Regions from separate parts of the Paenibacillus sp. J22P51 genome, predicted to be linked through region 3. Evidence: riboswitches for the same ligand, from Rfam matches in the RefSeq annotation. Region 3 holds a riboswitch; each other region holds the start of a gene.

The links. Region 3 has a riboswitch for cobalamin ahead of AC58QC_RS21590 (ABC transporter substrate-binding protein). Riboswitches for the same ligand answer to the same signal wherever they lie in the genome.
Region 1: it holds a riboswitch for cobalamin, as region 3 does, so the genes downstream of both, AC58QC_RS11110 (S-layer homology domain-containing protein) here and AC58QC_RS21590 (ABC transporter substrate-binding protein) in region 3, are expected to answer to the same signal.
Region 2: it holds a riboswitch for cobalamin, as region 3 does, so the genes downstream of both, metE (5-methyltetrahydropteroyltriglutamate--homocysteine S-methyltransferase) here and AC58QC_RS21590 (ABC transporter substrate-binding protein) in region 3, are expected to answer to the same signal.

What each region holds. Positions count from the first base shown of each region.
Region 1 covers NZ_JCAUAZ010000004.1:23,182-33,121, forward strand. Annotated here, with positions in the region: gene AC58QC_RS11060 (dehydrogenase) at 1-42, opposite strand, end outside; gene AC58QC_RS11065 (MMPL family transporter) at 114-2,318, opposite strand; gene AC58QC_RS11070 (sensor histidine kinase) at 2,393-3,772, opposite strand; gene AC58QC_RS11075 (response regulator transcription factor) at 3,769-4,449, opposite strand; gene AC58QC_RS11080 (cupredoxin domain-containing protein) at 4,599-5,045, opposite strand; gene uptA (undecaprenyl phosphate transporter UptA) at 5,392-5,991, shown strand; gene AC58QC_RS11090 (thioredoxin family protein) at 6,070-6,636, shown strand; gene AC58QC_RS11095 (MBL fold metallo-hydrolase) at 6,656-7,279, shown strand; gene AC58QC_RS11100 (hypothetical protein) at 7,437-7,586, shown strand; gene AC58QC_RS11105 (hypothetical protein) at 7,790-8,062, shown strand; cobalamin riboswitch at 8,209-8,412, shown strand; gene AC58QC_RS11110 (S-layer homology domain-containing protein) at 8,576-9,940, shown strand, end outside.
Region 2 covers NZ_JCAUAZ010000002.1:63,681-73,620, forward strand. Annotated here, with positions in the region: gene metE (5-methyltetrahydropteroyltriglutamate--homocysteine S-methyltransferase) at 1-1,984, opposite strand, end outside; cobalamin riboswitch at 2,135-2,334, opposite strand; tRNA gene AC58QC_RS05090 (tRNA-Arg) at 2,939-3,012, opposite strand; gene AC58QC_RS05095 (hypothetical protein) at 3,178-4,089, shown strand; gene tig (trigger factor) at 4,200-5,501, shown strand; gene clpP (ATP-dependent Clp endopeptidase proteolytic subunit ClpP) at 5,697-6,287, shown strand; gene clpX (ATP-dependent protease ATP-binding subunit ClpX) at 6,300-7,568, shown strand; gene ispG (flavodoxin-dependent (E)-4-hydroxy-3-methylbut-2-enyl-diphosphate synthase) at 7,666-8,766, shown strand; gene AC58QC_RS05120 (divergent polysaccharide deacetylase family protein) at 8,939-9,742, shown strand; gene AC58QC_RS05125 (N-acetylmuramoyl-L-alanine amidase family protein) at 9,744-9,940, opposite strand, start outside.
Region 3 covers NZ_JCAUAZ010000011.1:85,544-95,483, reverse strand. Annotated here, with positions in the region: gene AC58QC_RS21640 (endonuclease MutS2) at 1-216, shown strand, start outside; gene AC58QC_RS21635 (PspA/IM30 family protein) at 309-989, shown strand; gene AC58QC_RS21630 (DUF350 domain-containing protein) at 1,114-1,533, shown strand; gene AC58QC_RS21625 (hypothetical protein) at 1,672-2,172, shown strand; gene AC58QC_RS21620 (MFS transporter) at 2,297-3,523, shown strand; gene cysK (cysteine synthase A) at 3,587-4,507, shown strand; gene AC58QC_RS21610 (Lrp/AsnC family transcriptional regulator) at 4,709-5,200, shown strand; gene AC58QC_RS21605 (aminotransferase class I/II-fold pyridoxal phosphate-dependent enzyme) at 5,216-6,418, shown strand; gene AC58QC_RS21600 (aspartyl-phosphate phosphatase Spo0E family protein) at 6,500-6,766, shown strand; gene AC58QC_RS21595 (hypothetical protein) at 6,827-7,354, shown strand; cobalamin riboswitch at 7,387-7,539, shown strand; gene AC58QC_RS21590 (ABC transporter substrate-binding protein) at 7,698-8,717, shown strand; gene AC58QC_RS21585 (FecCD family ABC transporter permease) at 8,717-9,754, shown strand; gene AC58QC_RS21580 (heme ABC transporter ATP-binding protein) at 9,760-9,940, shown strand, end outside.

The sequences.
Region 1 (9,940 bases), on a different contig from region 3:
GAGTTGCTGTTTATGTCGTTCACTTTGTTTCTGATACACCATACAGGGATCGACGCTCCTCTCTCTGTTATGTGTATGCAAAGAGAGGGAGGAGAGCGACTAGGGACAAGAACCTATTGCGCCCAAGTTCGTGGAGCATTCTTCGCTTTAGCCTCACGCGGTCCCAAATTGATCATGAGTGCTGGGAGCAGCATGCCTCGAACGAGAAAAGTGTCGATTAGAATACCTGCCATCATCGCGAACCCAAACAGCAGCAACTCCTGCAAAGGCTGCGTCATTAAGACACAGAAGGTCGCCGCCAGCACGATGCCCGCTGAAGAGATGACGCCGCCAGTAAGCGCCGCGCCGCGCTGCACGGCTGCTCGCCAGGGATGGCGCCGCGCTTCCTCTTGCACCCTAGAGACCAAAATGATGTTATAGTCCACGCCTAACGAGATGAGAAAGATAAAGGTGTACACAGGCAGACGGTAGCTGAAGGCATCGTGTCCAAACCCGAAATGAAACACACTCCACACGACTCCCATTGTTGCTGCGTAGGACAGCAGCATGGTGGCCATCATGGTGAGCGCCAATCGAATGGAGCGGGCCTGCCAGATCAGCATAACGGTAATAAATAGCGTAATGAGTGAGAAAATAACCAACGTATCTCGCTTATTCATGGTACGGACATCAAGCTGCTCCGCAGTTTGGCCTGCGTAATGCAGCGTGAACTGGGCAGGCTCGAAGCCGCTCTGCCCAAGCATGGCTTCGCTATCCTTGCGTAAACCGGAGATCACTTCAAGCGCAGCTTGATCATAGGGATTCATCTTTAGGATCAGTTGGAGCTTTATCGTATGCTTCGGTAAATTGGCATTCTCAGGAGCTAACTGAGCTTGATCGAACGCCGGCGTAAGAGAGCTGACCCCCTCATACTGCTTGATAAGATTGGTCAATGTGCTCATTTTGGCGATGAATTCCGTATCCTGTACGATTTCTTTCTCCGACTCCAAAATAAGAGTGACTGGCGCTAATTCCCCCTGTGGGAATTGTGCTTCCAGAATTTCGAAGCCTTGTCTGGAAGAAATATCGCTAGGGAAGGATTTCATGAGGTTAAACGAATAGTGCGTTCCTAGTGTAGATAGAGCAGGTGCCACCAGAACGATAATGAGTACAAGAGCGGTTATCCGAGGCTTTGTGGTAACGCGAGCACTTACCCAAGCCCAGAAACCGAGAGGCTCTTCATTCACAAGTACCACATCAGCACGTGGAATAAAAGGCCAAAAAGCTCTCCGCCCAATCAAGGCAAACATAGCAGGAATTAACGTCAGTCCACCGAGCAAAATAACCAACATCGCGATGGAGAAAACAGGCGCAAAGTTATGATAGGGCTTGAACACAGCTGTGAATAAGGTGAGCATGGCGATTAGCACGGTGCCGCCGCTGAAGAAAATCGGTTCAGCCACGTTGGAGAAGGCCTTCGACATCGCCTCGTACTTGGAATCCGTTGTCCGCAGGGCGGAACGATAGCGCGCAATGATAAATAAGCAGTAATCCGTCAACACAGCAAAAAGCAAGATCATCATGATGGAGAGGGATTGCTTCTCGACGAAAATCCAGCCCATTTTGCCAGCCATACCTATGACTCTATCGACGACTACATACACTATGCCTGCGATAACCAAGGGTAACAAGGCCAACAGGGGGGATCGATAGATGATGATTAAAATGATGAGAATGATACCAAGTGTGGCGAGCATTAACACAAAATCGGCCTTTTTAAAGAGCATAATTGTATCGGATGAGATGCCCGCGGGACCTGTGATTTCAAGCTTCAGCGTCCCCAAGCCTATCTGCTCCGACGTATGACGAATCTGTTCAAGCGTATCATAGACAGGACCAGATGCCAGATCCTTCTGGAGGGAGAGCGTTAACAAGAGCGTTGTACGATCTGCGGAAAATAAGAGCTCTTGCTGTGCGGCGGGCATTTGATGAAAGGGTAGAGAACGCGTGACGTATGGCGGCTTCTGATCAGAAGCCAGCCACGCACTGATGCTAGTTATGGCGCCGCGTTCAGCATCCGTGATGGGTTGTTCGGAATTGAACACAAGGATGGCGGTTAAGCCGTCTTGGGAAGGGTAGGCCTCTTGTAATAACTGTTTAGCTTCTTCAGACAGTGTGTGGCCAGTTAGGCTGCCTTCACCACCGCTTTGGGCGACCTCTTTGGAAGATGGCGCAAAGGCGCTTAATAAAAGGATGGCAGCTAGCCAGCTAATGAGTACGATTTTGACACCTTTGGCACTGCTAACGAACTGGGCAAGACGTGTAAAAGCATGTTTCATGGCAGGTTCATTCCCCTCTCCTAAATCTACTTCGAATTGTAGGAGAGAAATATGAACGGATGATGAATGCCAGATTACAATCGCGGCAGTAGAACAGTGAAAGTCGTCCCTTTGCCGAGCTCACTCTGCACTTGAATACTGCCACCGTGCAGCTCGATAATTTTCTGAACAATCGATAAACCAAGTCCCGTGCCAGCACTGGCGCGGTTTCGGGACCGATCGGCTTTGTAGAAGCGAGTAAAAATATGAGGCAGCTCTGCCTCAGACATGCCAATCCCTGTGTCGCGCACCACAACGATGACCTCCGTCTCTGATGACTGAATCGCAAAGTGTAACGAGTCATGAGGACGAGCGTATTTGATGGCATTCGTAATGAGATTAAGCCAAACCTGATGCATCAATTGGTGGTCGGCCGATATGTTCGTTTCCGGTAGATCCAGTTCGATGTCGATCCCCTTCTCCGACCATTGCCACTCCGTATGAATGAGAATTTGACGGATTTGTTCATCCAAACGGTACACGGAACACTTAACTACATGACTCTCTTTATCTAATGAGGCTAGCATTAGGAGCTGTTTACTGAGAGAGGACAATCTTTTGCTTTCGTCTAAAATGATGTGAAGATAGTGCGCTTTCTCCTCCTCAGAGGTCGTCTGATCCAGTATGGATTGGGCGAAGCCCTGAATCGAGGTTAACGGAGACTGGATTTCATGGGAGACATTGCCCACGAATTCCTGCCGCATATCTTCAACCTGTTTGAGCGATTGCGCCATGTAGGTGAAATCTCGTGCAAGCTCCCCAATTTCATCTTGACGGGAAACGTCCATTGTCATTTCGTAGCTCCCGCCAACGATCCGTTTTGTAGCTTCTCGCAATTTTTTTACAGGCTTCACGATGAATTGGGAGAAAATAATGATGAGGACGATGCTGAAAAGGAAGGTAAGTCCGAGCAGAAAAGCCATCAGGACGCGCACGCCACCAATTTGCTGTTCCAAATTAGGCCGAACAAACAAAGCATACGTTTTTCCCTGCACCTGAACAGGAACACCGATACTGTTGCGCAGGCTATTTTCAAAATATCCGATCACCATCAGAACATGACGCTCCTGCAGCATCCCTCGGTACGTTTCTCCCGCTATAACGCGACGAATTTGCTCCGGCTCCAACTGCGTATGTTTATACGGCGTTCCATAGTAGGTCCCCGCCATCTGCTCATTCACGACATAAAGCTGGAACCCCATATTGGCAATATGGGTGAAATATGCAGCAGGCTCCACTGCCGGCATTTCTTCATAAAGAGATCGGATTTCCGTCGTTATTTTCCAAATTTGTTCCTCGTTCTGATCCCTTAATTTCGTTAGATAATACCAATTCGAAAGAAAGAGTGCGAGCACGGAGCTGACCATTGCGATGAGAATAAACGTAACAACGATGCGAAAGTATAATGTTTTCACCCTTCCGTCACCTCAAGCTTGTAACCAAGTCCTCTCACTGTCGTAATCATAAAATCATTCGTTTTCTCATAAAAACGCTCCCGCAGTCGCTTGATATGTACATCGATGGTTCGGCTGTCACCCTCATAATCTGTGCCCCACAGCATTTGAATTAGTTGCTCACGTGTGAAAATGCGCCCTGGATGACTCGCCAATTGTGCGAGCAGCTGAAATTCTTTGAGCGGTAGCAGCAGCGTTTCACCTGCGATCGTGACTTCATAGCTTTTGCGATTGATGACAGTGTGGCCAAGTGTAATCATCTCCGAGGAAACCAGCTGGTATCGCCGCAATAACGCGCGCGTTCGGAAGAGTAATTCCTTCGGCTCGAACGGCTTTACCACGTAATCATCGGTGCCTGAGGCAAAGCCTCGTTCTTTATCTTCAATCTCTCCTTTGGCTGTCACAAGAAGTACAGGAATATCGTAGTGTTCGCGGATTTCCGCGCATAGCTCCAAGCCGTCTCGCAGCGGCATCATGACATCGACAACGGCGAGATGGATTTGTTCCGTTTCCAGCAGTCTCGAAGCTTGTTCACCGTCACTTGCTTCAAAGACAGCATAACCTTCTTTGGAAAAGAGGAAGCGCATCAGTTCGCGAATATGGGCATCGTCATCGGCGACGAGTATGTGTGTTTTCACAGGGGGAGCACCTTCTTCGTTGGGAATCAATTGAGCTTGGCATCAGTGTAAACGAAAAAAAACCTTAATGCCACTTCTGCTATCGAGTCGCCTGATGATGACGATTCGAGGTAACAGAAGGATGACTTAAGGTTCGCTAGGACAAGAAACTAATTTACATTAATATAGCCAATCATCGGTCCGCTATGCGCCATATCCGTATGTGTCATGCAGATTAGGCGATACGTACCTGCTTGATTAGCTGTAAAATGTACGATGGTTTCTTTGCCTTTTTTGATTTCACCGCTGATATTGAGTCCCTCTATGAGAAAGGGATGACTCTCGCCATTGACGCCATAGATGCTGAGTTTAATATGTTCGCCTTTCCTCACGTTGACGGAACCGGGGTCCCATCGATAGGCTTCGATGGTTTTGCCATCAGCGGTGGTGGATTTGAACTCGCCAACAACCATATGAATGGTGCGTTCTGCCGCGGGCTCGGCAAAGGTTGGCAGGATGCTTTCTCGATTTACATACAGCCATCCAATGAGAAGGAGTAGAAGTGCGGCTGCTAGCTGAAAGACATGTTTTCGTTTGACAATCCATACTCGGGACATAGGGTCCGCCTCCTGTACAAGGGTCTTGTACATCTTATGCGGAGGCTTGTCAGCGCATGAATCGGGATTTACGAGTTACCACCACTCGTGGGGGAGTGGAAACCGATCCCGTTGGAACACGGGCTGATACACCGAGCCGATAAAGAGCTCAGCGCACCTGTTGAGGCACCTGTAGAGGCTTGTAAATCGCATATTGTGGCGTATTTTAACGATGAGTTGCTTACAAGTAGTGGTTGAGAGCCTGTCTATGATAGAATGTGGATGAGATCATTAAAATAGTTTTGACTAGGTAGCAGGTATATTTACAGCAAATATGATGGAAAGCAAAGTGAAGAGAGGGTTACGGATGAGTGAGTTGATTCACAGTGTTTTGATGTATTTGGAAGGCTTGGGGTACTGGGGGATTTTCCTTGGACTCATGCTAGAGGTCATTCCGAACGAATTGCTTTTAGCTTATGCAGGGTATCTCGTATCCAAAGGTCAAATTAACTTCGTGGGTGGCATGGTTTGCGCGGTCGTTGGGGGGACTTTGGCCCAAATCGTACTATATTGGATCGGGCGTTATGGGGGCAGGCCTTTCCTGGAGAGGTATGGGAAATACCTGCTGATCAGCAAGCATCATATCGATGTGGCGGAGAGCTGGTTTAATCGGTACGGCACGGGGATGATTTTTACAGCGAGATTTATTCCAATTGTACGTCATGCGATATCATTGCCAGGTGGTATGGCGAAGATGCCTTTGGGGAAATTCTCCCTGTACACGGCTTTAGCCTTAGTTCCCTACTCGTTTCTGTATATTTATTTGGGCATGAAATTGAAGGATAACTGGGAAACGATTGGCGAGTATGCAGGGCCATATATTAAACCTTTGATTATCGCTGCGATCGTACTGACGATTTTGTATGCAGGCTATCAATTTTATCTCAAAAGAAAAGCGAAAGTCTAACCAAGGTTGATTTGGCGGTTTCGTTTGCTTTTGTTACAATGAATGAGAATATGGACTTTTCTTGGGAGGATGAAATCAATGAGTACTAATCTTGCTAGTAAGCTGCGCACAGGCTTGAAGCCGCAACAGTTTATCGATGGTATGGAGAAAAATAAAGAGCAATTCCTAGCGTATTACGAAGGTTTCGCATGGGACAATGAAGAGGATAAGGAATATTTCGAATCCCTCAATAATCGCGATGATCTTCGTTGCTTGATTGTGGCTGCTGATTGGTGTGGAGACGTTGTTCGCAACGTGCCTGTTGTTTTCAAGGCTTTGGAAAATAGCGGCGTGCCGACAGAAGTTCTAATTATCGAGCAAAATTATGATGTAATTGATCAATTCCTAACAGGCGGCGGCCGTGCTATTCCGATCGTGATTTTCACAGATACAGGCGGTTTCGTGCTTGGACACTGGGGCCCTCGCCCTAAGAATGTGCAAGCGGTTATGACGCAATTCAAGAAAGAAAATCCTGATCGCGATGCGGCAGACTATAACGAAAAAATTCAAGTAGCTAGAGCAGAAATGGGCCGTCAATATGGCGAAGGTAACGGATATCATGCTGTTATTGTGAAGGAACTTCGTTCATTGATCGAGTCGTTCTAAGGGTGAGGGTGGCAACACGATGATCAACATTCAATCCTTCGTTCTAGGTCCGGTTCAGACGAACGCGTACTTACTGTCGAATCCAGAGACGAATCAAGGTATTATAATCGATCCAGGAATGAATCCCAAGTCGCTGATCAAAAAAATCGCCGACATGGATATCGTCGCGATTCTGCTGACACACGGGCATTTCGATCACATCGGTGGTGTAGATGAGATTCGTAAGCTCAAGGGCTGCCCCGTGTATATTCACGACCTGGAAGCCGATTGGCTGACGAATCCGAAGAAAAACGGCTCCGCACGCTGGCCTGATCTTGGCGCTCCGATTGTTACTGATCCTGCGGAATTCGCGCTGGATGAAGGACAAACGCTTGAGTTCCTGGGTATCCAGCTCAAGGTGTTCCATACTCCTGGCCACTCGCCAGGCAGTGTGAGCTTCTTGTATGATAAGCACCTCTTCAGCGGTGATGTATTGTTTAAATTATCGGTCGGTCGCACCGATCTTCTCGGTGGAGACAACAATACCCTGCTGGATTCCATTCAGGATAAGCTGTTTCTGCTGGATGACGATGTCATCGTCTATTCGGGCCATGGCGCGAAAACAACGATCGGTTTCGAACGTGAGAATAATCCATACGTGTAAGGCTAGTAGGACTGCTTCCTCTGATGAGGAGGCGGTCCTTTTTTGTGTTGTGCCGGGGCTGTAATGATGAAAAACACCGTTACAGCAAGGTGAGGCGCGAAAACTAGCTCTGTAGTGATGAAAAATACCGTTACAGTTGCGGAATCGAGGGGGATTCGTGATTATTCGTGCTGTAGTGATGAAAAACATCGTTACAGCAGGGTGTGGTGTGAAAATTAGCTCTGTAGTGATGAAAAACACCGTTACTGTTGAGGTGGTGCGATTAATAAATCGGCGGCAGTTGCCTAAGCTAGCTGCCTATGCCTAAAACGTATGTTGTTTCGCGCATATGCTCGTTCGCCCATGACACCCACCCAATTTATTAAGTAACTGGGTGTTTACCGTGTGCAACGTAGGTGGTTCCCCATAGACTGATGTTGTAAGCTATTCACCCAACTTCAACAATAACTTCCAAGTTAAACCGCAAGTTTGAAAGCCCATGTAAGGAAAATATGAAGGAGGTGCTCTCTCATGGAACATATAAAAGTTCCGAATTACCCAATGCAACCAATGCCAATGCCAATGCCAATGCCAATGCCAATGCCGACTCCGCTTCCAGCTCCTGCGCCTATTATGCAACAACCGATCCACCTGCACGCGTCCTACCAACAAACCGAATTTGTTTTCCCGAAACCAGTCCACACGCAAGCAGTTGCTTGTCCTCCGAAAAACAATTCGGCCGCTAGTATTCTTGTACTTTTCATTTTGTTAGTTATCATTACGCGTAGCATTTGTAAGTATTAATTTACGAATTGCACGGGTAAAAGAGGAAGGTAATCCCGCGGGACTTCGTGTCCTGGAGGGGTTGCCTTTTTTTGTTTGGTGAATGTTCAATCCTATGAAACTACTAGACAAATATAGGATTACCCGCTAGTATGAAGCCATATAACTACATAAATTGCGTGTAAGGTGCACTTCTTGATGTTTCTGTCGAAGGTGCTTAAAAGGGAAGTCAGGTGTAAAACCTGCGCGGTCCCGCCACTGTAAATGCGGAGTTACTTTTCTATCAGGCCACTGTCCCCGTCGGGGATGGGAAGGCGAAAAGTTTACGATGATGCATGAGCCAGGATACCTGCCTTATTTCGTTGTTGCTCTGATTCTCCGGGGGGTGGGAATTCAGTTAGCGTTCTGTAGCCAGTATGGCGCTACTATGTTTGTTTATTCATGAATTAAGAAGGCCACCCCGCCTGAGGGTTGGTCTTTTTTTGTTTTGGCGTGCGACAAATCTTAGGGAAGTAAGGGAGAGAAGTGGAGAGAATGTTTACGAAGTTACAACGCAAAATGATGTCGTCTATTTTAGCTACGCTAATGGTATTATCTGTTTTATTTACTGCCATAGCACCAGCTAATCAAGTTTTCGCTGCGAGTGAAAATCCAGTTTCCGTTTCACTTCGAGTGGAGGGGCCGCAGGGTCTTATCAAAGAGGGAATAGCCGAGGGCTCAACTGCCTTAGAGGCTTTAGTGGCTCAGACAGATATCACCCCTATTGTCTCGAGTTCATCCTATGGTTCCTATGTGACCGCAATTAATGGGATACAAGCTGCATCATACGGTGGTTACGATGGATGGAACTATGCCATTAAACGTCAAGGTCAGTGGATTATTCCTGATGTAGGTATAGACCAGTATGCCTTGGAGAGCAATGATCAGGTAATTGTCTATTACGGTGATCTCAATACGCAACTATTGAAGTCGATCACCATTTCGTCAACCCCCGTTAGTGCGAACGCCCCCTTTTCCGTAACGGTAACGAAAACAACCTATGACTGGCTCAACACAGGGTTTATAGACTCTGCAGCTGAGGGGTTGAAGGTAAAAGTTGGTGCTGCCGAAAAGTTCACAAATGCTAGTGGTGTAGCTGTGTTTGACCAAGGTGTAGCCGCTGGAAATTATACCGTGGAAGTTACCAATTATCGTTCCGATGGTGCCCCTGGTGTTGTCAGAGGTACGCAGCCATTGATTGTGGAAGCTGAACCAAAGCCAGAGCCTACCCCCATAGGCCATGTAACGGCTTCTGTTGAGAAATTTACGATAGGACAGGGCTTTTATCAGGAACCCATCAATTTTCCCTTATACGAAGGTGATAATGGCGCAGCTGTAATCACTCGTGTATTGGGTGAAGGTAACTATCAAACCTATGGCAGTATTGAAGATTCCTTCTATTTATCTAAAGTTAAGGATAATACGACGGCTATACAGGTACCTACGTTTATTCAAGATCAAATCAACTTAAATAGCGATCATATTGGTTTAAAGCTGGACGATCACTGGCTCGGTGAATTTGACTATACGTCCATGTCAGGTTGGATGTATGTTGTTAATAATACAATGCCTGATGTGGGTGCGTCTCAGTATATCCCCCATGATGGAGATGTCTTTCGAATTGAGTTTTCCCTTTATGGGTGGGGAGCTGATCTTGGAGCCAACGAATGGCGCTATCTTCCAAACCCAGCGAATAAAGATGCTCTGCTTGCTAGAGTAGCAGGAATTAATAGCGATCCGAATAAAGTAACTATTTTGGCGGATAAAGCTGTTCGATTAGCGTATGATCACGCGTATACCGTGCTTTCAAATCTTGAGAGTACGCAAGCAAGTGTTGACAGCGCGCTCGCCAGCCTGAAT
Region 2 (9,940 bases), on a different contig from region 3:
CTCGAATGGCGTCAATAATGTCATGGAACTCACAGTAGCACATATGTGTATGAATTTGCGTCTCATCACCGACTGTTGCTGTGGACAATCGAAATGCCAGAACAGCCCAGTCAAGATAAGCTTGCCAATCTCTTTTCTTCAATGGTAAACCTTCTCGTAGAGCAGGCTCATCCACTTGAATCATTTCAATGCCTGCTTGCTCCAGGGCTTCTAATTCGTGACGCAGGGCCAATGCGATTTGATACGCAACCTGTTCGCGGGAAATATCGCTGCGTACGAATGACCAGTTCAGAATCGTAATGGGGCCTGTTAGCATGCCTTTGACCGGCTTCGTAGTGAGTGATTGGGCAAACTTCGTTTCTGTGACCGTCATCTCTTGCACGAATTCCACATCGCCGAAAATAACAGGAGGTTTCACACAGCGTGAACCGTAGGATTGAACCCAGCCGTTTGAGGTAAAGGCAAAGCCATCCAGCTTTTCACCGAAAAACTCAACCATATCCGTACGCTCAAATTCCCCGTGTACAAGCACATCAAGTCCAAGCTCCTCTTGGAGTTTAATCCACTCTGTAATCTGCTCTTGAATGAATAATTCATACTGCTCAGGCTTCCATTCGCCGCTGCGCCAATTTTTACGAGCGTTACGGACCTCAGCCGTTTGCGGAAAGGATCCAATCGTCGTAGTCGGCAGGAAGGGCAGCTGCCATTTCGCTGCTTGAAGACCTCTGCGTGTCGTGAAGCTGCTGTTTCTAAGAGATGGCTGTAGACCGATATCCGTGATCGCTTGTTGGACTGAGGCCTTATTCCGATAGATAGAGGCATTGAGCTTAGCTATGGCCGTTTGATTTATGTCTAATTGCAATTGAATGAAATCTTGGCCGTGTTGAATGGCTTTAGTCAAGATGGCAAGCTCAGTCAGCTTTTCTTCTGCGAATGCTAGTGCATCCCGTAATACAGGCTCAAGTTTACTTTCATTACGGGTGGAAACAGGAACATGCAGTAAGCTGGATGAGGGCTGCAGCATCATGCGCTCATAGGGAACGATTGCTTCAAGCTGGGCAAGGAAAGAAAGCTGCTTACTCAAATCCGTCTGCCAAATATTACGTCCATCCACAAGGCCGACGCCAAGTACTTTATCCGCGGGGAAACCGTGTGTTTGAAGGCTGCTCCAGTTCAATTCAAAGCCGTGAATGAAATCTAAACCGATTCCATGGACGGGAAGAGATACAAGATCCTGGTAATGATCGATAGCGTCAAAATACGTCTGAACCATAATTTTAAGTGCTGGAGCAGCTGCCGCAAGCGTGGCGTAGATATGCTTTACGCGTCCGATATCTTCTGGACTTAGGGACTGCACGAGAATAGGCTCATCTAGCTGTACCCATTCCACACCTTCCTCCGCCAACTCTGCCAAAATACGTGAATAGAGCGGTAGAAACAACGCGATTAGACTATCGATTTCTTCTGGTTTGTACCCCTTTGCTAGTTTGAGAAAGGTAAATAAGCCAAGAACAACAGGCTTGCCGTTAATGCCTAGCTTTTGCTTAGCTTCTCGGTAGGCTTCAAGCGGTTTGTTGATCGTGAGCACTGGCTGTGCATCCTGTAACTCAGGAACGATATAATGATAATTGGTGTTGAACCATTTGGTCATTTCACAAGCTGTCGCCCCTTGGCTGCCGCGAGCCATTGCGTAATACGTGGCAAGTGAAACTTCGCCGCCTTCATAAGGGAAACGCTTTGGAACTAGTCCGAACATGGTGGACGTGTCCAGCACGTGGTCGTACAAGCTGAAATCACCAACAGGGATAAGGTCTATGCCTTTTTGCTGCTGCAGTCTTAGGTTTTGAAGACGGATGTTTTCGATTTGCTTTGTAAACTCACGCTCATCCAGCTTGCCGGCCCAGTAGGCCTCCAGCGATTTCTTCCACTCGCGGTTCTCGCCAATTCTTGGATATCCTAAATTGCTATTTATCAGTGCGCACATGGGGGTCATCCTCCTCAAATTTTGCTTCATACGAATCTCGGAAAATCAAAAAAGGGCATCTCTAACCTTAATAAAAAAGGTTAAAGATACCCTGTGTATGTGTATACAGTGTTTATGATCTCTAACACCTCCCTATCTCCCGTAGGTAAAACAGTGCTGTCAGAATTAGGCAGGTCTCCTGGCTCCAGAATCCTCGTCAAACGCTAGCCTTCCCGATCTTTCGATCAGTGGCACCTTAAGCGTCGACTCCTCTGTTACAGTGGCGGGACCGCGTCGGTATTGCACCGAACTTCCCTTTTAAGCTCTCGTTTATTAGGCTAAACAAGAGCACCTATTCCCACAATATGCAATTGTTGAATACTATACATGAAATCTTTGAGTATGCAAAGAGTTTTGTTTTAATAAAAAATATAAGATGTTTCACAGGAAAAGACGGCTCTGTTTGACTAAAAAACGCACAAGTCTGTCTCAAGCGGACGGCGCTGCAGGTGAAGTTAGTCGAATAAATCGACTAACTCGAGAGAACCAGAGGCCCTACAGAGTGAGTTAGTCGAAAAAATCGACTAATTCAAGAGAACCAGAGGCCCTACAGAGTGAATTAGTCGAATAAATCGACTAACGCAAGAGAACCAGAGGCTCTACAGAGTGAATTAGTCGAATAAATCGACTAACTCAAGAGAACCAGAGGCCCTACAGAGTGAATTAGTCGAATAAATCGACTAACGCAAGAGAACCAGATGCCCTACAGAGTGAATTAGTCGAATAAATCGACTAACGCAAGAGAACCAGAGGCTCTACAGAGTGAATTAGTCGAATAAATCGACTAACTCAAGTAAAAGTAACAGGTTTACGCAGGTTCCGTTTCATTACAGAATTCTTCGTTGAAAAACAGGCGTTGCTTACGAAGATACAAAAAAAGACCGCGATTTCTCGCGGTCTTTCCTCTTACATCAACGTCCCAGGAGGGATTCGAACCCCCGACCGCACGCTTAGAAGGCGTGTGCTCTATCCAGCTGAGCTACTGAGACATACCTCACTTCTTACCGCATGGACGTGATCCGTTTGGCGAAGCAAGAGTTATAATATCATATCGTTTTGTAGGAAGTCAACACTTCTTTTAATATTTATTTTTGCAATCATTTGGGTGATAGAGTAAACTGTCACAAGCGAGACCACGAACAGAGGTGATCCCTATGTCAGACCCTACGCCCAATAATGTCATTCTTTTTCCTAAAACAGAGAAGTTCTATGAAGACGAGCTAACGAAGCTGTTGCGCTCCGAGCAATATAAAGAAGCACTCGAGATGCTCACATTCCTCTTGCAGTTTCCCAATGTCGATACGAGTAAATCCGAACAATGGGAAGCGTTGCGCCACTGGCTGCTAACCATGTTTCCGGAAACGATGTTTCCAGCAACAGAGACAGAGGAAGAGGATTCTGAGGAAGAATCCGCCTTATTGCGGCAGTACATTCATGATAAGGCAGCTTCGGATGATGGTGCTTTTGTGATGAAACTCCAAACGATGCTCCAAGAAGGATCGTTAGAGGGACAAGTTAGTGCCTTGGAACAGCTTGCTTATATCGAGCAGCCCGAGGTGAGCCAATTCGTGAAGTCCTGGCTTTGCGAAAAGCCCAGACATCCTCATCTGCAATTCAAAGCCCTTCAGACGCTTAAACAAATGGGGGAACATGGTTTCATTGAGTTTCCCAAGAATGGTAAAACCGTTCTCGTAGAAATCGAGGAGACCCCCCTGACGGCGGAGGATTTTCCATTACGAATTCGTGATATGATTCGCAGAGTCGGGGACATTAGTGAAATAAGCCAGCCTGACTTTGTATTCTTTGCAACTCAGACTTGGCAGGAGTTTCTTGCCTATGCGTATGGCACATCGATTTACACAGAATTGCTTAGGACAGAAGAAAGTGCGGTAGACGTGTGGGCCTCCGCGCTGCATGCGATTTTGCAGGATAAATTGTTTGGTACGGTTGATCGAGATGAGTTACTAGAAACCTACGGAATCGTGGATGCGATGACGTTGCAATGGAAGCGGGCGCATAATGTGCTTAGTGCATTTGTGAAGCAATTTAGCCCCGATCCTAGCTAAGAACAATGCTGGCTTGAAATGAAAATGTTATATGGTATAATAGAATGGTTATAATGAGCTTAACGTGAAAAATATATGTCATGGTACATTTTTGGAGGGGAAGGCATAAAATGAAAGCAAGTTGGGAAAAAATAGAGAAGAACGTTGGCGTTCTTGAAGTTGAAGTTGGGGCAGAACGTGTAGCAGATGCTTTGGATAAAGCATTTAAAAAGGTATCAGCGAAAGTGAATGTTCCAGGTTTCCGTAAAGGGAAAGTGCCTCGTTCAATCTTTGAAGCTAAATTCGGTGTTGAAAGCTTGTATCAAGATGCACTAGATATCATTTTGCCAGAAGTTTACGTAGAAGCGATTGAAGAGGTTAAAATCGAGCCTGTTGATCGTCCTGAAGTAGATGTTGAGCAATTCGGTAAAGGTCAAGTCTTGAAATTCAAAGCTAAAGTAACAGTTAAGCCTGAAGTAACGCTTGGCGATTACAAAGGTATCGAAGTAGCAGCAGTTAACGCTACTGTTTCTGAAGAAGAATTGAATGAAGAGCTTGCACGTTTGCAACAACGTCATGCTGAATTGGTTGTTCTTGAAGAAGGACAAGCTGCTAACGGCGATGTCGTTATCATTGATTTCGAAGGATTCGTTGATGAAGTAGCATTCGAAGGCGGTAAAGCGGAGAAGTATTCCCTTGAGCTTGGATCCAACTCCTTCATCCCAGGCTTTGAAGAGCAACTCGTTGGTCTTGGTAAAGGCGAAGAGAAAGACGTTAACGTTAGCTTCCCTGAAAACTACCATTCCGAAGATTTGAAAGGCAAAGCAGCTGTGTTTAAAGTGAAACTTCACGATATCAAACGCAAAAACCTGCCTGAGCTTGATGATGAGTTCGCGAAAGACGTAAGTGAGTTCGATACACTTGTTGAGTACAAAGAAGAGCTTCAAAAACGTATGCAAGAGCGCAAAGAGAAAGATTCCGAAGCTGCTCTTGAAACTGCGGTTGTTGAGAAAGCTGCTGCTAATGCAGAAGTTGAAATTCCAGGTTCGATGGTTGAAGCTGAGCTTGACATCATGGTGAAAGAATTCGAAAGACGTCTTCGCTCACAAGGCATGACGCTTGAGATCTACTACCAGTTCTCCGGTCAAAACGAGAGCGCGTTGAAAGAACAAATGAAAGAAGATGCTGAGAAGCGTGTTCGTAACAACCTTGTTCTTGAAGCTATCGCAGCTGCAGAAAAAATCACAGTATCCGATGAAGAAGTTGACGCGGAACTTGAGAAATATGCACCGTCTTACCAAAAATCAACAGCTGAGCTTCGTGAGCTGTTCGCTTCAAACGGATCTCTTGAAGGTCTTAGCAATGATCTAGTTATCAGAAAAACGGTTGATTTCTTGCTTCAAAATAGCAAGCATGTTTCCGCAGCCGTGTAAATAAGGTAAGTAAAGGCACGTACGCAAGCAACGTGCCTTTCTTTTACCCTAATTTAAGGCGAAACTCCTTAGTACATACGTATTACCGCTTACATAGCTGATTTCAGAAAAATGACATTGCTGCCCAATCGTGTTAAACTGTAAATGAATCTCAAATGAGAGAACATGGCGATTGCCGCAAAAGGAGTTGGTACAATGAGTCTTATTCCTATGGTTGTAGAACAAGAGGCTCGTGGGGAGCGTTCCTACGATATCTACTCGCGTTTACTTAAGGACCGCATAATCTTCATCGGGACCGCTATTGATGACGATGTGGCTAATTTGGTCATTGCCCAGCTGCTCTTTTTATCCGCCCAGGACCCTGATAAAGATATTCACTTATATATCAACTCACCTGGTGGGTCTGTTACGGCTGGAATGGGTATCTTCGATACCATGCAGTTTATTAAACCGGATGTATCTACGATTTGTGTAGGTATGGCCGCAAGTATGGGTTCTTTGCTTTTGACAGCAGGAGCCAAAGGTAAGCGATACGCGCTGCCGAATGCAGAAGTAATGATTCACCAACCGCTCGGCGGTGTTAGAGGTCAAGCAACCGATATCAAAATCCATGCGGATTGGATTATCAAGACCAAACATAAACTCAACCAGATTTACGTGGACCGAACGGGACAGCCGCTTGAAAAGATCGAAAGAGACACCGACCGAGATAACTTTATGAGCGCTGATGAAGCGAAGGCATACGGGTTAATCGACGAGGTTATCACTCGAAACGACTTGAAATAAAGGAGTGATCCCATGTTTAAATTTAACGATGAAAAAGGCCAACTCAAATGTTCCTTTTGTGGAAAATCCCAGGACCAAGTTCGTAAACTTGTTGCCGGACCGGGAGTTTACATTTGTGATGAATGTATAGAGCTTTGTACGGAGATTGTGGAAGAAGAACTAGGGCATGAAGAAGAACTGGATCTGAAGGATGTTCCGAAACCAAAGGAAATTCGTAATATTTTGGATCAATATGTTATTGGTCAAGAACAAGCGAAGAAATCCTTGGCTGTTGCGGTGTATAACCACTACAAGCGGATCAATTCCCAGAACAAGCTTGAAGATGTTGAACTACAGAAAAGTAATATCGTCCTTCTAGGGCCAACAGGTAGTGGTAAAACACTTCTTGCGCAAACTCTTGCGAAAATTTTGAATGTGCCATTTGCGATAGCTGATGCAACTTCGTTGACAGAAGCTGGTTACGTGGGTGAAGATGTCGAAAACATCCTGCTCAAACTAATCCAAGCTGCTGATTATGATGTTGAAAAAGCAGAGCGCGGCATCATCTATATTGATGAGATTGATAAAGTTGCACGTAAATCCGAGAATCCATCCATTACACGTGATGTTTCCGGTGAAGGTGTACAACAAGCTCTTCTCAAAATTCTTGAAGGCACAGTAGCTTCCGTACCTCCACAAGGTGGACGTAAGCATCCACATCAAGAATTCATTCAAATCGACACAACGAATATTCTCTTTATTTGTGGTGGAGCTTTTGATGGTTTAGAGCAAATTATCAAACGCAGAATCGGTAAAAAAGTGATTGGCTTTAGCACAGATGGAATGAAAGTTGACTTGAAACCAGGTGAATACCTATCCATGGTCCTTCCTGAGGATCTATTGAGATTCGGATTGATTCCGGAGTTCGTAGGTCGTTTGCCGGTTATTTCAACACTAGAGCCGCTTGATGAAGCAGCGCTTGTGCGTATTCTTTCCGAGCCTAAGAATGCTCTTGTGAAGCAATACCAGAAGATGCTCGAGATGGATAACGTTTCGCTTGAATTTGATGCAGAAGCACTTGATGCGATTGCCAAAGAAGCGATTAAACGGAATACTGGTGCTCGTGGTCTGAGAGCCATCATTGAAAGCATTATGCTTGATGTGATGTTTGAAGTTCCTTCAAGAACGGATGTATCTTCTTGTATCGTTTCCAAAGAAACGGTACAAAACAAGATCACGCCCGTTCTGACAACCAAAGAAGGCGCACAGCCAACTGGTAAGAAAAAAGAAGAAAGTGCTTAACGCACAATTTCATAAATGAACACACAGCCTCCAATCCAATTTCCATTTCTGGGAATTGGAGCGGAGGATGTTTGGTGTCATGGGGAGAGAAACCAAAATGTTCCATAGAAGAGATACCAGAGCCGTTCGGGTAGGTGATTTAACGATCGGTGGCAGTAACGAAGTGATCATGCAAAGCATGTGCACAACGAAAACGGCTGACGTTAAAGCAACAGTAGCGGAAATTCTTCGTTTAGAAGAAGCGGGCTGTCAGCTTGTGCGTGTGACTGTAAACAATAAAGAAGCTGCTGAAGCCATCAAGGAAATCAAGAAGCAAATTCATATTCCGCTTGTCTCTGACATCCACTTCGATCATCGTTTGGCGCTTGCCGCGATTGAGAACGGGATTGACAAAGTGCGTATTAATCCAGGCAATATCGGTCGCCGTGAGAAGGTCGAGGCGGTTGTTAAGGCATGTAAAGAACGCGGGATCCCGATTCGTATTGGTGTTAACGCAGGCTCCCTTGAGAATCATCTTCTTGAAAAGTATGGGTACCCGACGCCTGAAGCTATGGTAGAAAGCGCGTTATTCCATATCAACATTTTGGAAGAGCTAGATTTCCATGATATCATCGTATCTCTGAAAGCTTCTGATGTCCCTATGGCTATAGCTGCGTATTCACAGGCTGCGAAGGCGTTTAACTATCCGCTTCATCTTGGGATTACAGAAGCTGGTACGCTCTTCACTGGGGCTGTGAAAAGTGCTGCTGGGATAGGAACGCTACTGAATATGGGCATTGGTAACACGCTTCGTATTTCGTTGAGTGCTGACCCTGTAGAAGAGATCAAAGTCGCAAGAGAGCTGCTGAAGACGTTTGGTTTGATTACGAACGCCGCGACGCTGGTTTCCTGCCCGACTTGTGGTCGTTTAGATATTGATTTGTTCTCAATCGCTAATGAAGTTGAGGATTACATTGCGAAAATCAAAGTGCCGATCAAGGTATCCGTTTTGGGTTGTGCCGTGAATGGACCTGGTGAAGCGAGGGAAGCGGATATTGGCATCGCGGGAGCTCGCGGTGAAGGTATGCTTTTCCGTTACGGAGAGATGATTCGTAAAGTACCTGAGGCTGAACTGCTTTCGGAGTTGAAGAAGGAAATTGATATTATAGTGACTTCCTATGAACAGACCGGGGTCATCCCTGGGCGTAAGCAGCACTAAGTAAATATTATAAATATAAACCGTTAAAGAACTCAGCTTATTGAGGTCTTTAACGGTTTTTTGTATACCGAAGCCTATGCGCATATTTGATGAGGAAGAGAAGCATAATGAGTAAAACTGGAAAGCATGCTCAATTTCAGCAGGACTTTCTAAGCAGCAGGAGGAGAAAAGAATGAAGTTGTTTCCAACGTTTGCATTATGTAGACAGGTGGCTCTTACCCTTATAACCGGATCCATTTTGATCGCTAATCCAGGATATACAGGAGCAGAGCCAGGTTTAAACCCGCAGCAGCCTACGGGTGCCGTGACGAAGAAAGTAGCGATTGTCATCGATGACTTTGGTAATAACATGGAAGGTACAGCCGAAATGCTGAAGCTGCCTATTCCCTTCACAGTGGCTGTAATGCCTTTCCTGCCCTCAACGAAGCAGGATGCACAGTTAGCACATGACAGAGGACTTGAGGTCATTCTACACCTGCCGATGGAACCTGTGAGAGGAAAGAAGAGCTGGTTGGGTCCTGGCGCAATTACAACAGACTTGTCCAGTGATGAAATTCATAAACGGATTGTCGCTGCGATCGACGATGTACCATACGCTATAGGCATTAATAATCATATGGGCTCCAAGGCGACAGCGGATGAAAGAGTAATGAAGATCCTCATTGAGATTTGCAAAGAACGAAATCTGATATTGCTGGACAGTCGAACAACACCGAAGAGCTTAATTGGCAAAATTGCAGATTCACGTGGCGTACCGCATGCGGACAATCAGCTATTTTTCGATGATTTGTATACCTACAGCCATATTAATAAACAAATGGTCAAGCTAAAGAAATTAATTCATGACAAGGATGAAGTGATCGCCATTGGGCATGTGGGTCCTCCAGGGAAGAAGACAGCACATGTGATTAAAGAGGCAATTCCTAGTATTCAAAAGGAAGCTGCCTTTGTTCCTATTTCACAAATGGTTAAATAGATTATTTCGGATGCGTCATAGCGAAATACTGATCGACCGCATGGGTGATCGCTTTGGCAAGCTTTGCTTGATGGTGGCTGTCATTTAGCAGCTTGCGATCCGACTTATTTGACAAGAATCCAAGTTCAACGATGACGGAAGGGCATTTTGTATACTTGAGTACATGATACTTTTTGCCAAGTACAGGGAGCTCTTCCG
Region 3 (9,940 bases):
ATGAACATGGAGGAAGCATTAATCGAGGCAGATCGATTCTTGGATGAGTCTTTCTTGAGTAATTTTGGGCAAGTGTATTTAATCCATGGCAAAGGTACAGGTGTGCTTAGAACAGGAATGCAAGATTATTTGCGCCGTCATAAGCATGTGAAGAGCTACCGGATGGGGAATTACAATGAAGGTGGAGCTGGGGTTACAGTTGTCGAATTGAAATAAGTTTTAAATTTTTCAACCTTTTTGAAACTCATTCTTTGGTGTTACGTATGAAATAGGTATAAAAGAGTAATAAACCTTAGGAGGAATTTTAGATGGGAATTTTCAAAAGACTTCGTGATATGACTATGGCTTCAATCAATGATTTATTGGATAAGGCAGAAGATCCTGTCAAAATGTTAAATCAGTTTTTACGTGATATGGAAGAAGATATCATGGAAGCGGAAGCTGCAGTAGCGAAGCAAATTGCGATCGAGAAGAAATTCAAATTGCAATTTGAAGAGTCTGAAGAGATGGTAACGAAACGTACAGAGCAGGCTATGAAAGCTCTTGAAGCAGGGAATGAAGACTTGGCCCGCCGCGCACTTGAGGATAAGAAAGAGCATCAAGGTCGTTATGATGAATTGAAACGCCAATATGATCTTGCCAAAACAAATGCGGATCAGCTTCGTGCGCAATTGACTGAGATGAAAGACGAGTTCACAAAAATGAAGAACAAAAAGGATTTGTTAATTGCTCGCGCTGAAACGGCGAAAGCACAAAAACAAATCAACCAGGCGATGTCTGGCTTTGGTACTGACAACGCTGCTAAAGGCTTCGATCGCATGAGCGAAAAGGTTCTTCAAATGGAAGCTGAAGCGCAAGCAAGCGGAGAAATTCGTGCTAAAAACCGCAGCTTAGACGATGAGCTAGATAGCTTAGGCGGAAGCAGCAGCGGAATCGATGATGAGCTAGCAGCTATGAGAGCAAAGCTTGCTGAAAAAAAACAATCCTAATGTTATACTAGTTGTACCTGCGAGAGACTGAGTCATACTCAGTCTCTACTACCATATATAGGGATTAAGGGATCTTTAATCGAAATTAAAGTCTCGACTTGTGTAAAGGAAGGCAGGAGATGATATGAACGAAGAGGTGGATGTCTTGTTAAGTAACCCGTATTTATCAACGCTTGCATTTTTTGCTGTAGCAGTAGTCGCGTTAGTTGTTTTTCTTACCATCTTTGAAATGGTTACGAAATATGACGATTGGGCTGAAATTAAAAAAGGTAATTTATCGGTAGCCATGGCAACGGGTGGGAAAATTTTTGGGATCTGTAACTTGTTCCGCTTTGCCATTTTAAACAATGACACCATGATTCACTCTCTCGTTTGGGCTGGCTATGGCTTCGTGCTGTTGTTGGTTGCATACTTTATTTTTGAATTCCTCACACCTTACTTCAAAATAGATGAGGAAATTAAGAAAGATAACCGCGCGGTAGGCTTCCTGTCCTTAACGCTATCTGTCTCCTTATCCTATGTGGTCGGAGCATGTGTAACTTAGTATCATACATAGTCTTGGAGGCTTGAGAAATGAAATACCTGTGGGGGACCTTGTTTGCTATCGCACTTGTGTTTGTATCAGCAGGGGTTTATTATGTATGGAAATATGCATGAATGCAATTAGGTGGAGGATTTCGCAATGAGCAGCAATGAAGAAGTTGTGTGTCCGTGGTGCCAAACAGAAATCGTTTGGGATCCGGAAATCGGACCTGAGGATGAGTGTCCACACTGTTTTAATGAATTGAATGACTACCGCAGTATAGATTTGAAGGTCAAACAGACGGGTCAAAAGCTGCGTTTCAATGAACAAGAATACGCTGAATCCGATGAGGATTTATCATTGGCTTGGGATGACTCTGATGAACCGCTTGATAAGTATGGCGAGAAGGTTCAACAATTGACCGATGAACAGGAAGAAGCGCCAGAGTGCTCGAATTGTCATGAATTCCTGCTCCTTGCTGGAACGGAAGTGACGAGTGAAGCTTCCTTCACGCCTAGTATTCCTAAGACGTTAGGAAGTGCATTCCTAACAGGTCCTTTCACGACAGATGTTTATGTGTGCCCATCCTGTTTCCGGGTGGAAAAAGTGCTTTCGGATACCGACCGTTTACTGATGGTGGAACGAATCAAATCGGAATAATAACGTTTGAGATGGAACCGAGTCCTGATGGATTCGGTTTTTTTGCGTGCACTCGCCTCATATTTTCACTCCAAAGGGGAAGCTTAACAAGAGCCAATATTCACTCTAAGGTAGGAGGAGGAGTATGCAAAGTAATCAAACGAATAAGAAAAGCAAAGGGAAGCTGGATGCTCAAGCGATCCTTTTGCTTATTGTTCATGCGTTATTCGGTGGAGCGAATGCTTTATCAGGTACATTTGTCGGCGTTTATTTGTGGAAAGCCAAAAATGATTTTACCCTAATTGGCTGGTTTACGTTAACGACTCATTTGACCATGGCGATTACCTTTTGGTTAGCAGGCAAGTGGGTGAAAGAACACAACAAGATGAATTGTTTGCGCATTGGTGTTTCCATTTCAGCGTGTTTCTACATGCTGGTACTCTGGATGGGGACGAGCAGCGTCCACTATTTCGTTTGGCTGGGATTAGTACAAGGGATCTCCGTAGGCTTGTTCTGGATTGCCTTCAACGTCGTTTACTTTGAAGTAACGGATCCAGACAACCGAGATCGATTCAATGGTTGGGTTGGCCTTCTAGGCGCAGGTGCGGGCATCATTGCTCCGTGGATTTCAGGTTTACTTATTGTTAGTTTAGGCGATGGAGCAGGGTATCGACTCATCTTTTCAATTTCACTAGGCATATTTGTGTTAGGCGTTGTGATTAGTTTTTTTCTGAAAAAGAGAAAATTAAGCGGAACTTACGAATGGCTGCTGCCGCTGCGTATACTTAGACAACCTGAAACGCCTTGGAAGCGAGTAAGTCTGGCATTACTTTTTCAAGGAGTACGCGAGGGTGTATTTGGTTTTATGATTGGGTTACTGGTGTACATATCCACGTCAAGTGAAGCAAGCTTAGGAAATTTCGCTCTAATTACGTCATCCGTTGCGCTAGTTAGCTTCTGGGCAGCAGGTCGATTCATTCGGCCATCTTTCCGCAAAATGAGTATGTTCATTGGCTCGGTTATGGTAGTTCTCGTGATACTGCCGTTCTTTTGGAAGGTAACATACAGTACTTTACTGATGTTTGGGATAGGGTCTGCCCTCTTTTTCCCAATGTACTCAATACCTATGATTTCAGTTGTCTTTGATTTAATCGGATCCGATGATGAGAGTGCAAAGCAAAGAGAGGAATACATTGTCCTGCGTGAGCTGTCACTGAATGTGGGACGCGTATGCGGCGTGCTGTTATTTATATGTGTGATCTCTTGGAGCAAAGAGCCGATAGTAATCAATGTGCTGCTATTGGTAATCGGAAGCTCGACTTTCTTCTCTTGGGTGTTCATTAGAAATCAGTTGCCCTCAGCCAAGTCTTGACAGGGACTAGGTTTCCACATGAAAATGTGAGTAACAGAATTGTGGAATGAGGAGGGGGCACCAATGTCCAAAAAGATGGTTAACAGCATCACAGAGCTAATCGGAGATACCCCCGCAGTGCGGATTAACCGTTTATTGGAGCCGGAAGCTGCTGAGCTTTATGTGAAGCTGGAGTACTTCAATCCGAGTGGAAGCGTGAAGGATCGAGCTGCATGGAATCTCATTGATCAGGCTGAGAAGTCAGGACTCCTTCAACCAGGTGCGACGATTATTGAGCCTACAAGCGGAAATACAGGCATTGGTCTTGCGATGAACGCGGCGGCTAAGGGATATAAAGCGATTTTGATAATGCCTGATAATATGAGTAAAGAGCGCATAAATATCTTGAAGGCCTACGGTGCCGAAGTCGTGCTGACGCCAGCCGCTTTGCGGATGCCAGGTGCAATTGCCAAGGCTGTGGAGCTGCGGGATCAAATTCCCGGCAGCTTTATTCCACAGCAGTTTGAAAATCCAGCAAATCCGAGTATTCATCGGATAACAACTGCACCAGAAATTTTGCAGCAAATGGAGGGCCGGTTAGATGCATTCGTAGCGACCTCGGGAACGGGCGGTACGATTACGGGGACTGGAGAAGTGCTTCGGGAACATCTGCCGAATATCCAAATTTATGTCGTAGAGCCCAAGGGATCACCTGTGCTTTCCGGTGGAAGCCCGGGGCCTCATAAGCTGGTTGGAACAAGTCCAGGTTTTATTCCAGCTATTTTGAACACAAGCGTCTACGATGAAATTGTACAAGTGTCGGATGAGAATGCGATTCAAACGATGAGGGATCTAGCAAGCAAGGAAGGCATCCTGGTCGGCCCTTCTGCAGGAGCCTCAGTGTGGACAGGTATTCAGGTTGCGAGGAAGCTGGGGGCAGGAAAACGAGTACTTTGCATTGCACCAGATACGGGTGAACGCTATTTAAGTATGGATCTTTTTTAACTACGCAATGAGGCGAGTTAGGAAGACAGAAAGCCACATGGAGCGTCATCCAGTGGCTTTTTATTTTGCCAATGGAAGTGGAATATTCAAATATATATAAATATTCTGCCTTTCTTCTGCGATCAGTAATTGAATTAGGACAGTGATTCATTGTAAGATGAATGGATGAATGAAACATATTTCAGAAAGGTAGGTTTAACCATGGATACTTTGAAGCTTAAAATTCTCGATTTACTGAAGGAAGACGCCCGCAGGAGCGCGGATCTGATCGCCACCATGTTAGGAACGGCGGAGGCCGAAGTTGCGCGAGCGATAAGCGAGATGGAAGCGGATAAGGTCATCGTCAAATACGCGACAGTCGTAAACTGGAGCAAAGTAGATGACGAAAAGGTTACCGCCCTAATTGAAGTGCAAATTACGCCGGAGCGCGGGCGCGGGTTTGATGCGATTGCGGAACGGATCTATTTATATCCAGAAGTCAAATCGGTTTATCTCATGTCAGGGGCGTACGATTTACTTGTCGAGATTGAGGGAACCTCATTGAAACAGGTTGCTTCTTTCGTATCCAACAAGTTGTCGCCGATTGACCGAGTTCTTTCCACGAAAACGAATTTTATTTTGAAAAAATACAAACAAGACGGCATTATTTTCGAAGATCAGGAAGATGATCATCGAATGCTTGTTTCGCCGTAAGGGAGAGGTAGCGCCATGATCAAGGATGAGACTACGATTCAAACAAGTAAAAAATCCATGCAGGACTACCTCGCTCCTGCTGTACGTGAAATGAAACCGTCAGGTATTCGTAAGTTTTTTGATCTCGTAAGCAATAGCAAAGAGGATATTATCTCATTGGGTGTTGGCGAGCCGGACTTCTCCACACCGTGGCACGTTCGTGAAGCTGCTGTTCATTCCTTGGAGCGAGGCAGAACCAAATATACGCCAAACTCTGGTATTCCTGAGCTCCGCGAAGCAATTGCGAACTATTTGTATACTTCGTTTAAAGTCAAATATGAGCCATCGAATGAAGTGCTCGTTACGGTTGGCGGCAGTGAAGCTATCGATTTGGCACTGCGCTCACTGATTACACCGGGGGATGAAATTCTAATTCCAGAGCCGTGCTATATTTCCTACTCGCCAATCACAGCCATTAGTGGTGGTGTGCCGGTTGGTATCGAAACGTTCGCTAAGGATCAATTCAAACTAACGGAAAAGGCACTTCGTGATGCAATTACGCCACGTTCCAAAATATTAATTCTTTGCTACCCAAGCAATCCAACAGGCGGCATTATGACCTATGAGGACTGGCTGCCGATTGCCAAAGTTGTTGAAGAGCACGATCTGATCGTCATTTCCGATGAGATTTATGCAGAGTTGACATACGGTCAGAAGCATGTGAGTTTCGCTGCAGTTCCAGGGATGCAGGATCGGACGATTCTCGTTAGCGGATTCTCCAAGGCTTTTGCAATGACAGGCTGGCGGATGGGGTATGCTTGCGGTCACCGAGAGCTAATCTCGGCGATGACCAAGATTCACCAGTATACGGTTATGTGTGCACCAGTCATGGGGCAAGTAGCCGCACATGAAGCGTTGACGAATGGATTGGAAGAGAAAGATCGCATGATCGAATCCTATAATCAACGGAGACGATTGGTTGTCAAAGGCTTCCGTGAGGTTGGACTCGAATGTCATGAACCACAGGGCGCATTCTATGCGTTCCCAAGTATTGTGGCTACGGGATTAACATCCGATGAATTTGCACAGCGTCTCTTGTACGAGTCTAAGGTTGCTGCTGTACCTGGTGATGTATTTGGATTAGGCGGGGAAGGTTTCTTGCGGTGCTCTTATGCTTACAGTGTTTCCCAACTTAATGAAGCTTTAGAGAGAATTGGTAATTTCTTAAGGAAATTATGACTTTTGCAATAAATTTTTGTAATATATTCATATGTTCATAGGTAACGAAAACTGGTATTCTAATAGTAAGGAGGGATGAGCATGGCTTTTATGGAATATCAGCTTACTAACTTTCAGAAGCAATTTCAAATTCGCGAGCAAGAGTTCGGACAGCGTTGGCTGACCAGACATGCCAAGAAGCAAAATTCCCTAACTTTACTAGAAGAAGAGATCAACACCTTGCGACGTAAAATGGAACAGATGGTCATGGAAGGCAGAGAAATGACATCTGATGAAGTTGTAGAATTAAGCACGTTGCTGGATCGAAAAATAAATGAATATATGACATCTGGAAAGAAAAGTCGGTGAAAACCGACTTTTCTGGCGACTATCGATAAGAGAGAGTACACGACGGAGGGAAATACTTACATGAAGGCGAAATGGCTATTCGTTGTATTGTTAGGCATGATGCTGGCGCTTACTGCATGTGGTGGACCGAAAGCAGATGTTTCCGTATTTATTATGGGACCTAATGGTTTTCCAAGTGAAGCGGCAGAGAAGATGGAAGTTTCCTTGAAAGCTAAGGTAGGCGAATTACCTACTGTGAAGCTGAATACATCCCCTATTTTTTCAATGGAAAAAATGATTGTCGAGCTAGCTGCTGGTGGGAATGGGATCTTCATCTTGGGTGAAGAGCAGTTCAAAGGCTTGAGTAACCAAGCGGGATTCGTTTCACTAGACAACACGATTAATCCGGCAGATTACCCTGAAGGGGTTATCGAAATCAAAGAAGAAGGCAAAGCCGCAGAAAAGCATCTATATGGTATTCCACTTGCAGGGAATAAATGGATGAAAGACCAAGGCTATGAAGGTAAAGGTTTGTACGCGTTCATTCCTCAGAATGCTCCGAAAATGGACGAGGCTTTGAAAGTCCTCAAAATCATTGCGCAAAAGTAAGAGAACGTCTATAATCGACAAATAGCTTGATCGTATAATTAGCAATCATAGGTACTAGTAAGCTTCCAATTAGAAGGTTATTAGTTTAGGGGAAGTCGGTTCAAATCCGGCACGGTCCCGCCACTGTAATTCAGGCTTGCGAAAGTCTGGAGAGTCAGGATACCTGCCTATGGTGCCGTTACAACATCCTTCGAGGAAAAGGATCGCGTTAAATCAGGAAGCAGCGTACGTAGGTTCGTTGCCCAATACCGCGATTTATCGTCTCCTTCGTTCCTAGTGAACAAGGGGACTTTTTATTTTGGCTTGAGATCGAAAAAAATGATGAAGAAAGAGGGTTTATTTGATGAAACAAAGCAGGATCAAGAAGGGTCTTATTTTAACATTAGCGGTTGCAACAGCCATTTCTTTAGCGGCATGTGCCAAAAAGGAAACAGAAATCTCGGATCCATCGAAGCTTGGCGGTGAGGCGACGAAGGCGCCAACAACAACCTCATCGTCATCAGTACCTGTCGCAGCGAAGAAGACGACCTATCCTTTGAAAGTGAAGGATGCAACAGGCAAAGAATTTACATTCGATAAAGCGCCAGAACGTATAGCCTCGGTTTCCCCGTCAGAGACAGAAGCATTGTTTGCGATTGGTCTTGAGGCGAATATCGTGGGCGTATCTGATTTCGATGATTATCCAGAAGCGGTTAAATCAAAGCCGAAGCTAGGCAGCATCACAAAACCAAACATGGAGGCAGTCATTGCTTCCAATGCAAATCTTGTGTTCACAGGTGTTTCCATGAGTGCAGAATCCGTAGAGAAGCTTCGCGCATTGAACATTAATGTGTTTAAAGTAGAGCCCAAAACGCTAGACGATGCCATTAATAACATTCAAACCTTTGGACTAATTACAGATCATCAGGAGCAAGCGGAAAAAGTTGTCGCTAAAATGAAAGCGGATCGTCAGAAGGTCGTCGATGCAGTGAAAGACGTGAAGGAACAGAACAAGAAAAAGGTGTACATAGAGTTTGCACCAGGTTGGACTGTGGGAAGCGGAGAATTCATGGATGAATTGATCAAGCTCTCAGGTGGGATTAACGTAGCTGGCGACAAAGCGGGTTGGTATGAAATCAGTGAAGAGAAGATCATTCAGCAGAATCCGAACGTCATTCTATTCGCCAATGGCATCATCGACACCAAGAGCAAAAAACCTTTAGAAGAAATTATTCGTACACGCGGTGGGTGGGATGCCATTGACGCCGTGAAAAATAAACGTGTGGTAGGTCTTGACCAAAACTCGCTAAGCCGCCCAGGTCCGAGATTGACGGATGGTCTATTGGAAATGGCGAAAGGCATCTATCCTGAATTGGTGAAATAATGAAAAGAAAATTGATGCTAGGGGGAGGAGTAGGGGTTATACTCCTTCTTCTTTCTATTGTGGTGAGTTTATCTATTGGTTCAGCTCAGCTTCCTATTTCGCATATTGTGGGGATTCTGGCCAAGCATCTACCTTGGATAGGAAGTCACATCGAGGTGAACTGGCCGCAGTCATCCGAACAAATTATGAATAAAGTACGAATCCCACGTGTGCTGCTGGGTATTCTTGTTGGGGCAGTGCTCTCCATAGCAGGCGCTGGTTTCCAGGGAGTTCTGCGCAATCCGCTCGCCGATCCTTACTCGCTAGGCGTATCTTCAGGGGCTTCCGTAGGGGCTGCATTTCTTATCTATTTCGGGTTGCAATTTGCCTGGTTTGGACAATGGTCGATCCCGATTGTAGCTTTCGTGACGGGGCTAATCTCCCTGTTCCTGGTCTTGAAGCTGGCCATGATTGATGGGAAACTGAAGATGGAAACGCTGATTTTATCCGGCGTCGTGATGCAAGCATTCTTAGGTGCGTTCGTGTCGTTCTTGGTTTCCATTTCGAACCAAACGATAAATGAGATTATTTTTTGGCTCATGGGCAGTCTAGCGATGCGAGGATGGTCATATACGTATATGATTTCACCATATCTCCTAATTGGCCTCGTAGTTCTGCTAAGTTATGCCAGATCGTTAAACCTGCTTGCATTGGGTGAGCGCCAAGCCGCCCATCTCGGCGTTCATGTGGAGCGTACGAAGTTGATCGTACTGATCGCTTCAACATTGATTACAGCTGCTGCTGTATCTGTGGCAGGGGTCATCGGTTTCGTTGGGCTGATCGTTCCGCACTTAGTGCGTCTGCTGGTTGGTCCAGATTATCGATTGATTATTCCCTTATCCGCGATTGGCGGAGGGATTTATGTGTTATGGGCTGACACCCTGGCTCGTACGCTGCTTAGTCCTACGGAAATTCCATTAGGGGTTATAACGGCGTTTCTGGGTGCACCATTTTTTGCCTACTTGCTCCATAAAGATAAGAAAACGTTAAGAGGTTGATAACGATGATTAAAGTGGAGCAGCTCTTTCAGAGTTTTGGGGAACAACAAGTCCTGGATCGGATAAGCTTTGAGGTTCGGCAGGGGGAGTTTTTCGGGATTATTGGACCCAACGGCAGTGGTAAATCTACCTTGCTTCGACTCCTCTCAGGCATGGATCCTGTTAGGCAGGGGAATGTGCTTATAA